3 regions of the Cupriavidus sp. CER-90 genome follow, and region 1 is predicted to be linked to each of the others. Evidence: predicted binding sites of a transcription regulator. Region 1 holds the regulator's gene; each other region holds the start of a gene.
What was found. Region 1 encodes sigma-54, which starts transcription at its own class of promoters, with help from an activator protein. Its sites were predicted from a motif close to TGGCANGNAANCTGCTTT; they were not measured.
Positions count from the first base shown of each region.

Region 2: AC24R4_RS09125 (pilin) is a predicted target of sigma-54. The motif match lies at 1,882-1,899, and genes of this name have one in related genera.
Region 3: AC24R4_RS11545 (circularly permuted type 2 ATP-grasp protein) is a predicted target of sigma-54. The motif match lies at 1,103-1,120, and genes of this name have one in related genera.

Region 1 is NZ_JBYGYM010000002.1:968,174-971,445, reverse strand. Features, by position in the region: gene hpf (ribosome hibernation-promoting factor, HPF/YfiA family) at 112-465, opposite strand; gene AC24R4_RS14950 (RNA polymerase factor sigma-54) at 516-1,997, opposite strand; gene lptB (LPS export ABC transporter ATP-binding protein) at 2,173-2,973, opposite strand; gene lptA (lipopolysaccharide transport periplasmic protein LptA) at 2,997-3,272, opposite strand, start outside.
Region 2 is NZ_JBYGYM010000001.1:2,057,031-2,060,302, forward strand. Features, by position in the region: gene AC24R4_RS09115 (acyl-CoA dehydrogenase family protein) at 1-172, shown strand, start outside; gene AC24R4_RS09120 (tripartite tricarboxylate transporter substrate-binding protein) at 220-1,218, shown strand; gene AC24R4_RS09125 (pilin) at 1,304-1,828, opposite strand; gene AC24R4_RS09130 (YnfA family protein) at 2,066-2,383, opposite strand; gene AC24R4_RS09135 (LysR substrate-binding domain-containing protein) at 2,608-3,272, opposite strand, start outside.
Region 3 is NZ_JBYGYM010000002.1:227,547-230,818, reverse strand. Features, by position in the region: gene edd (phosphogluconate dehydratase) at 1-372, shown strand, start outside; gene AC24R4_RS11550 (gluconokinase) at 549-1,073, shown strand; gene AC24R4_RS11545 (circularly permuted type 2 ATP-grasp protein) at 1,316-2,791, shown strand; gene AC24R4_RS11540 (alpha-E domain-containing protein) at 2,825-3,272, shown strand, end outside.

The sequences.
Region 1 (3,272 bases):
GGCGCGCGCCCATCAAAAAAGCCGCGCAGATGCGCGGCTTTGCTCTCTTCCTGTCAGTCCTCTTCGGGGACGCTGACGTCCGCCTCGAGGGGCAGTTAAGGATTTGCCAGCCTATTGTTGCTGTAGCTGGGCTTCAGCCATCTGGTACTTGACCGCTTCCCGGTCATGACCCTGCACGCGGTCCTTGTAGCGGATCACCTGCCGGTCGAGCTTGTCGACCAGACAGTCGATCGCGGCGTACAGGTCTTCATGGTGCGCTTCGACGAAGATGTCCTTGCCCTTGAGATGCAGATTGATTTCCGCGTACTGACGCTTGTCCTTTTCCTTGTGGTTGTCGACAGATAGCAGCACGCTCACGCCAATGACCTGATCGAAATGCCTGACAATTCGCTCCAGTTTCGTTTCCACATACTCACGCAGCGGCGGCGTGATGTCGAGGTGGTGTCCACTGATCTTGAAGTTCATAGCGCTTCTCCTTCTGAAAGAGCCGCACCAGGCAGGCGGTTGCGGCTCGGCTACAAAGACTTGCGGAGATTGACTGCGGGGATCTTCAGTGCTTCGCGATATTTGGCCACCGTACGGCGTGCGACCACAAAGCCCTGTTCGCCCAGCAATTCGGCGATGCGGCTGTCGGAAAGAGGATTCCTGGGTTCTTCGGCTCCTATCAGTTGCTTGATCAGCGCGCGGATCGCCGTGGAAGAGGCCGCGCCGCCCGTCTCCGTGGAGACGTGGCTACCAAAGAAGTACTTCAACTCGAAAGTACCCATTGGCGTGGCCATGTATTTGTTCGTGGTCACCCGGGAAATGGTCGACTCATGTAAACCGAGTGTATCGGCAATTTCCCGCAAAACCAAGGGCCGCATCGCTATTTCGCCGTGCGAAAAAAAGTTCTTCTGACGCTCCACAATTGCCTGCGCCACCCGCAGGATCGTGTCGAATCTTTGCTGGATGTTCTTGATAAGCCACCGCGCTTCCTGCAGCTTTTGCTGCAGTCCCGCAGCCCCCGCTTCGCCTTTTGCACCGCGCAAGATCTGCGCGTACATGTCGTTGATGCGCAGGCGCGGCATCACATCCGGATTCAGCTGGGCAATCCAGCCGCTGCCGCTCTTGCGCACGAACACGTCCGGCACCACGAAATCGGCGTCGGGGCGGCTGTACGCATGCCCTGGGTACGGTGCCAGCGAACGGATCAGGTCGTGCGCCGCCTTTAGTGCAATTTCGTCCACCTGCAGCGCTTTCTTGAGGCGCGTGTAATCCCTGACCGCCAGCAATTCAAGATGATGATTGACGATGGACAGGGCCAGTTCGCGCTGCGGATGCTGGAGCCGTTTCAATTGCAGGCTCAGGCATTCGGCGGCATTGCGGGCGCCGACGCCGGGCGGATCGAAGCTCTGCAGCAGCGTCAGCATCGCCTGCACTTCTTCCACCTCGAATTCCAGTTCTTCGGGCAGTTCGGTGCAGATTTCCTCGAGTGACGCACTCAGGTACCCGTCGTCGTCGAGCGATTCGATCAGGAAGATGGCCAGGCCCTTGTCGCGCGCCGAAATCTTGAGCGGCGTCAGCTGTTCCATCAGGTATTCGCGCAGCGTGGGGTCCGCATCGCGCAACTGCATCGGCGTCTTTTCGTCTTCGTCGTTCTGCGGACGGCGCGCGAAGTCGTCGAGGCTCCAGTCGTTGCCATAGTCCTCGCCACCGGAATCGCTGAAGCCTTCTTCCTCGCCGCCGGACGCATGTTCGCCGCGGTCGTCGCCGTTGGCCTGCGGTTCGGACGGGGCCGGCGCCGGGGCGCTTTGCAGGTTGACGGAGCCGTCAGCCGCCACGCGCAGCGGGCTTTCGATCCAGTCGTTCTCGCGTTCCAGCAGCGGGTTTTCCGTCAGCGCCTGTTCCACCTCCTGTTGCAGTTCGAGCGTGGAAAGCTGAAGCAGCCGGATGGACTGCTGCAGTTGCGGCGTCAGGGCCAGATGTTGGGAGAGGCGGAGCTGAAGCGAAGGTTTCATGCGACCTATTCTATGCGCATCTTTCCGTTGTTGGAACGGAATTTGCTACAACCTATCGCTTCGGCTTCCTGATCGGCAACGGCTTTGAAATCGCCGTGGGCAAGTGCGGTAAAAATGACCTGCCGATGACCTGCCGAAAGCCTGTCGGCAGTGTGGCCGCGGAGGCGGCCGGGCCTTACATGCGGAAGTTTTCGCCCAGGTAGACGCGGCGTACCGACTCGTTGGCGATGATTTCCTCGGGCTGGCCGGCGGCCAGCACGGTGCCTTCGCTGATGATGTACGCGTGGTCGCAGATACCCAGCGTTTCGCGCACGTTATGGTCGGTGATCAGCACGCCGATATTGCGCGCCTTCAGGAAGCTCACGATGCGCTGGATTTCGCCCACGGCGATCGGGTCCACGCCGGCGAACGGTTCGTCGAGCAGGATGAAGCGCGGCGACGACGCCAGCGCGCGCGCGATTTCCACGCGGCGGCGCTCGCCGCCCGACAGCGACAGCGCCGGGTTGTTGCGCAGATGCGCGATCTGCAGGTCGTCGAGCAGCGAATCCAGGCGGCGTTCGATCTCGGCCTTGGGCAGCGGCTTGCCGTTTTCCACCTGCAGTTCCAGCACCGCGCGGATGTTCTCTTCCACGTTGAGCTTGCGGAATACCGACGCTTCCTGCGGCAGGTACGAAAGGCCCATGCGGGCGCGTTCGTGAATGGCCAGTCCGCTGATGTGCTCGTCGTCGAGCACGATGTCGCCTTCGTCCAGCGCCACCAGCCCCACGATCATGTAGAACGACGTGGTCTTGCCGGCGCCGTTGGGGCCCAGCAGCCCCACCACCTCGCCGCTTTTCACATCGAGCGATACGTCCTTGACCACCGTGCGCGTGCCGTAGCGTTTCTTCAGGTGACGCACGACCAGCGTGCTGCTGTCGGTGCGGACGGCGGATGCGGAGGACGTGGCAGAGGCGGTGAGCGTGGCGGAATCGTTCATCAGGACTGGCTGGAGGTAAGGCGTTAAGGCTTGGGCGCGGTGGACGGCTTCAGATCCAGCGGTGCGCCCGCGGCGGCGGGGGCGCTGGCGTCCGAGCGCGGCGACAGCACCGCGCGCACGCGGCCCGACGTATTGCCGGCCGTGGTGTTGTTGTCGCCGCCGGTGGCGGTGTAGTACTCGTTGCGGCTGTCGTAGGTGATCACGGCGCCGCGGATCTCGTCGATGATCTTCGCGCCGACGCCCGACACGCGCGCCGCGCGGGCATGCCCGATCAGCTTGTTGATCTCGGACTTGCCGTC
Region 2 (3,272 bases), on a different contig from region 1:
CTTCGAGGTGGCCGACAAGGCCGTGCAGATCCACGGCAACCTGGGCGTCACGCGCGGGCATCCAGTCGAGCAGACCTGGCGCAAGCTGCGCATGTTCCGCATTTTCACCGGCACCAGCGAGATCCAGCGCAACACCATCGCCAAGGCCATCCTGGACCCGGCTGGGGCCTGACTGCGCGCCACACACACGCCGCACATCAAAAAAACGCAGGAGACAACATGAATCGTCGTCAATGGCTGGCTACGGCAGGCGCCGCAGCCGGTTCCGCCGCACTGGGCGGCGTGATGAGCCGCGTGGCCGTGGCCGCCGCGCCGTATCCGTCGCGCCCGATCCGGCTGATCGTGCCGTTTATCGCGGGCACCGCGCCCGATTCCATCGCCCGCACCCTCTCGGCGGAACTGTCGCCGGTGCTGGGGCAGCCGCTGGTGGTGGAAAACATCGGCGGGGCCGGCGGCATCATCGGCGCCCGGGCGCTGAAGCGCGCCGAGCCCGATGGCTACACGCTAGGCATCCTGGCCAACCAGCATGTGATCAACGTGCATCTGTACAAGGACCAGCCCTACGACGCCCCCCGCGACTTCACGGCGATCTCGGCGCTGTCGGGCGGCCCGGTGATCCTGGCCGTGCCGGCGTCGTCGCCATTCAGGACGGCGCGCGAGCTGATCGACGCGATGAAACAGAAGCCCGGCGCGCTGAACTACGGCTCTGGCGGCAAGGGCAGCGTCTCGCATCTGGCCGTGGAATCGCTGCTGCACCAGCACCATGTCGAAGCCGTGCATATCCCGTACAAGGGCGCCAGCGAAATCCTCACGTCGATGCTGAGCGGCCAGACGCAGTTCGGCATGCCGGTGATGTCCACGGCGGCGCCGTTCCTGCGCAACGGCCAGATCCGTGCGCTGGCGGTGTCATCGGCTGCGCGGACCAGCTACTTCCCGAACGTGCCGACGCTGGCCGAATCGCTGCCGCCCGGCTTCGTGCTCGATAACTGGAGCGGCCTGTTCGCCCCGGCAGGCTTGCCGGCGCCCATGGCGAAACGGCTATTCGATGCGGTGGCGGCGCTGCAGGCGAGCGGCAAGCTCGACGCGACGATGAAGGCCAATGCGGGGGAGATTCGGAAAAGCGATTCACCGGATCAGTTCACGCGGATGGTGGCGGCGGATAATGCGCGGTATGGGAAGCTGATTGGGGAGATTGGGATGCGGGGGGAGGCGGGGTGAGGCGGCGGAAGCGTTGACTGTTGGAAAAGAAAAAACCCCTGGGGAAAGGCCAGGGGTTTTTTTGAGTGCTCAGACGGTATGCCGATCAGCCTCCAGCAGCGGGCTGCTGGCCGCCGTTGTTGCCGCCTGCAGCAGCAGCAACCGGGCAACCGGCCGGAGCATAAGAATCTTTGAAGGTGCTTGCGTTCGCCTTTGCACTGGCGCACGACCAGCTTCCGTTAGCTGCGCGAGTGATGGTGATCGTTGCGCCTGCGATAGCCGTTTGAGCCTTGTTGCCCAGCGTACCCACGTAGTTCAGAGTGCCGTCTGCGCCAGCAGCAATGTTTGCTGCGAACGGAAGCGCGTCGGCCTTCAGAAGATCCGAGGTAACGTAACCGACCTTGTCGGCGGTGATGGTCGTGTCGCCCTGGTTCAGGCGGTCTTCGATTGCCGTCTTGTATGCCGACAATTCGCTAACAGCACGCGCAACTTGCGACTTCGCCACGTAATCCTGATATTGCGGAATCGCAATAGCAGCCAGGATACCGATGATCGCGACCACGATCATCAGTTCGATCAGCGTGAAACCCTTCTGGACCCGTTGGTGGATTCCCATCCGTGCTTTTTTCATGGAATTGACCCCTTTGAATTAGTTGAGAACAGCAGTTGCTGTCAGGGTCCTATAGAGCAACAGGTGTGCCAGGCCAGATTCCGACTAGAAATCGTTGAAATGTGAGATTTCTTGTCACCTGTAACCAAATGTGTCTGCCAAATCTTGTCACCCTACTCTGGTAGGGTGTGGCTAAAGATGCATAAAGTGACGGTTTTTGTCAGAGAAAGTGGCGCTTAATTCGCCCTTAATGTGAGGTCAGCGCGGTTGAAACACGATCACGGCCATGCCAGCGACGGCGATTGTGACACCTGTCATATCCCAGACGCTGGGCCGCACGCCGTCCACCAGCCAGAGCCAGACGATAGCTACTGCTATATAGATACCGCCGTAGGCGGCATAGACCCGGCCCGAGGCGTCGGGGTGCAAGGTCAGCAGCCAGGCAAAGACCGCCAGCGACGCCGCGCCGGGCAGCAGCACCCAGGAGCTGGCGTTCTGACGCAGCCAGAGGTAGGGCAGGTAGCAGCCGAGGATCTCGGCCAGCGCGGTCAGGAAGTAGAGTGCTACGGTCTTCATTGGATTGTTTGTCTTGGTTGATGGAAGGTGCCGGCGGTTCAAATTGCCACATGCCGGCAAGCAGAACCTCGATGCCCTTTCCCCCGGCCCCTCTCCCATTGCATGGGAGAGGGGAGAACACCCGAGGGCTTCGAAGGCTGGCGGTTCGCTCCCCTCTCCCGCACGGCGGGAGAGGGGTCGGGGGAGAGGGCAAGCCCATCCCCATCCACCGCCCCCAAATCCCACTACGCCACCGCCGCCTTCAACGCCGCCACCAGCGGCTTCACCAGATCGTTCTCCTCCGACTCGCGCCGCCACATCAGGCCCACGGGCGGCAAGTCCCAACTAAGCGAAAACGGCAGCGTCGCCGCGTCGCCCAGTTCGATCAGTTCGGCGGCCACGGCACGCGGCACGATGGTGATGGCGTCGGGCTGGCTGCGCAGCAGCGTGGCCATCGGCTTGATCGAGTAGGTTTCGACGATCGGCAGCGGCGGCGCCACGCCGGCCACCGCGAACATCGTATTGATGGTGCGGCGTACCGGCGTATGCGGCGGCGGCAGGATCCAGTCGAGTTCGGCCAGCCGCTTCCAGTCGAGGTCGCCGCGCGACAGCCGCGCCCTGGCCCGCGAAGGTACCACGAGCACGGGCTCTTCCCGGTACAGCGGCTCCTGCACGATGTCTTCCCCTGCCAGATAGAACGAGCGCGCAATCGCGCAGTCCAGTTCGTGCTGGCGCAGCGCGCCGACCAGTTCGTCGGTGGTGCCCTCGCGCACGACCACCGAGAGGCGCGGCTGCTGGTTGAGCCCGTACGCCAGCGCGGCGTCCAGCACCGCGCGGGCCGTGTACGGGATCACGCCCAGCCGCAGCCGGCCACGCCGGCCGGCCTCGATCACCGCCAGTTGCCGGCCCA
Region 3 (3,272 bases), 740 kb from region 1:
ACCGATGGCCGCATGTCGGGAGCGTCGGGCAAGGTGCCGGCCGTGATCCATGTCGGCCCCGAGGCACTTGTGGGCGGCCCGCTGGCGCGTGTGCGTGACGGCGACGTCATTCGTGTGGACGCCGTGGCCGGTACGCTCGAACTGGTGGGCGACGCCCGCGTGCAGGCGGAATTCGCCGCGCGCACGCCGGTGCCGGCGCCGGCCGACGATTTCGCGAATTTCAGCATGGGCCGTGGCCTGTTCGGGCTGTTCCGGCGCCATGCGCGCATTGCCGAGGAGGGCGGCAGCGCGCTCGACCTGTCCGAGGCCGATGCCCCGTCGTCGGCCACGGCCGGTGCGGCTGTCAAAACCGCGTCCGCCGTCGCACAATAGGCGGACGTCCGGCCAGGCACCGACCCGCTACAGCCAATCTACAGCCAATCTTTCAGACATTCCGTTATCCCCGCGGCGCTGGCGCCCCGGGGCACTGCCGGGCCACGCCGACGCGTGCCCGGCGGCTACCGACAAGGGTGGCAATACCACCCGACACCATGTTCGATGGAGCAGACATGATCTATATCCTGATGGGCGTTTCCGGCAGCGGCAAGACCACCGTGGGCCAGTTGCTTGCAGAGCGGCTGCACTGTGGCTTCCATGATGCCGACACCTTTCACAGCGAGGCCAACAAGGCCAAGATGCACGCCGGCGTGCCGCTCACCGACGAAGACCGCTGGCCCTGGCTGGCTGCCATGCGCGCGGCCATCGACGCCGCCCGCGCCGAGGGCCGCACCCATGTCTTCACCTGCTCGGCGCTGCGCCAGACCTACCGCGACCGCCTGACCCCGCCCGACGGCGGCGTGACCTTCGTGTTCATGAAAGGCGACGCCTCGACGATCGGCGGCCGCCTGTCGGCCCGCGCCGACCACTTCTTCAACCCGGCACTGCTGCAAAGCCAGTTCGACACCCTGGAAGAGCCCCGGGACGCGCTGGTGCTCGATATCCGCCGGGCGCCCGAAGTCCTGGTGGAGGACATCCTGGCCAAATGCCCGCCGGAGTCGGTCTCCTGCGCTGGCCAGGCAAAGACCGCGCACTGATCCCTGCACCAAGGCCGGCCAGACGTGGCTGGCAAGCATCTTGCTAAACCGTTTTGCGTACCGGCGCATGTCTTGTGCATGCAACCCCTTGCGGGATTTACCGGTGCGGATATGCTGGAAGCGTCGACTCGACGAGGCATCGATAAACGGGTGGCCGGCGGTATTGCCGTGCAGCAGGGCCGAAGAGCAGTCAGGCGGCACGGACCGCGGCAGGCGCCCATTTCCACGAAGGAGCGGCCATCATGGCGGCGCGGTTTTTCGACGAGATGCTGGAAGGGCGAGAGGACGGCACGGTGACGGCCGTCGAGGCCGGACAGGTTTTGCCGCCAGGGGCGGTCCGGACTCACTACCGAAGTTTTGCGGACTGGCTCGGCCGGCAGTCCGTGTCCACCATGGACAACAAGCGCGCGGAGGCGGATCTGATCTTCCGGCGCGTGGGCATTACCTTCGCCGTCTATGGCGACAAGGACGAGTCCAACAGCGGCACCGAGCGGACCATTCCGTTTGACGTGATCCCGCGCGTGTTCCCGGCCAGCGAATGGGCCACGCTGGAACGCGGCCTGCGCCAGCGGGTGGCGGCGCTGAACCGCTTCATCCATGACATCTATCACGGCCAGGACATCATCCGTGCCGGCGTGATTCCGCCCGACCAGATCTATAACAACGCCCAGTACCGGCCCGAGATGCTCGGCATCGACGTGCCGCGCGACATCTATGCCCATGTGGCCGGCATCGACGTGGTGCGCGCGGGCCAGGGCGAGTTCTACGTGCTGGAAGACAACCTGCGCGTGCCGTCGGGCGTGTCGTACATGCTGGAAAACCGCAAGATGATGATGCGGTTGTTCCCCGACCTGTTCGCCCGCAACCGCGTGGCGCCGGTGGCCCACTATCCCGACCTGCTGCTGGACATGCTGCGCAGCGTGTCGCCGCAGAATATCGCCGACCCTACCGTGGTCGTGCTCACGCCGGGCATGTACAACTCCGCGTATTTCGAGCACGCGTTCCTGGCCCAGCAGATGGGCGTGGAACTGGTGGAGGGCAGCGACCTGTTCGTCGAGGACGACCACCTCTACATGCGCACCACGCAGGGGCCGCAACGGATCGACGTGATCTACCGCCGCGTGGACGACGACTTCCTGGACCCGCTGGTGTTCCGGCCCGATTCGGCGCTGGGCGCGGCCGGGCTGCTGTCGGTCTATCGCGCCGGCAACGTGACGATCTCGAACGCGATCGGCACCGGCGTGGCCGACGACAAGTCGATCTATCCGTATGTGCCGGACATGATCCGCTTCTACCTGGGCGAAGAGGCCATCCTGTCGAACGTGCCTACCTACATGTGCCGCCGGCCCGATGACCTGCAATACGTGCTCGACCACATGGCCGAGCTGGTCGTGAAGGAAACCCACGGCGCCGGGGGGTACGGCATGCTGGTGGGCCCGGCCGCGACGAAGGCCGAGATCGACCAGTTCCGCGAGGTGGTCAAGGCGCGGCCCGAGCAGTACATCGCCCAGCCCACGCTGGCGCTGTCCACCTGCCCGACCTATGTGGAATCGGGCATCGCGCCGCGTCATATCGACCTGCGGCCGTTCGTGCTGTCGGGCAAGGAAGTGCGCATGGTGCCGGGCGGGCTGACGCGCGTGGCGCTGCGCGAGGGGTCGCTGGTGGTGAATTCCTCGCAGGGCGGGGGCACCAAGGATACCTGGGTGCTGGAACGCTGAAGCCGAACACACTGATCGCCGGGAGACCCCATCATGCTGAGCCGTACCGCCGACCACCTGTTCTGGATGGCCCGCTACACCGAGCGCGCGGAAAACACCGCGCGCATGCTCGACGTCAACTACCAGACCTCGCTGCTGCCGCAGTCGGCCGAAGTGGCCGAGCAGGGCTGGTGGGCGATGCTCGACATCTCCGAGCTGACCCAGGCCTACGACCACAAGTACGGCCTGCTGCACCGTGACGACGTGATCGACTTCATGGTGCGCGACATGACCAACCCGTCGTCGATCATGAGCTGCCTGCGCGCGGCGCGCGAGAACGCGCGGGCGGTGCGGGGGTCGCTGACCACCGAGGTCTGGGAAACCATCAACACCACGTGGCTGGACGTGCAGCGCATGATCACCGAGGGCGAGTTGCGCGACGATCCGTCGCGCTTCTTCGAATGGGTCAAGTTCCGCTCGCACCTGGCGCGCGGCGTGCAGT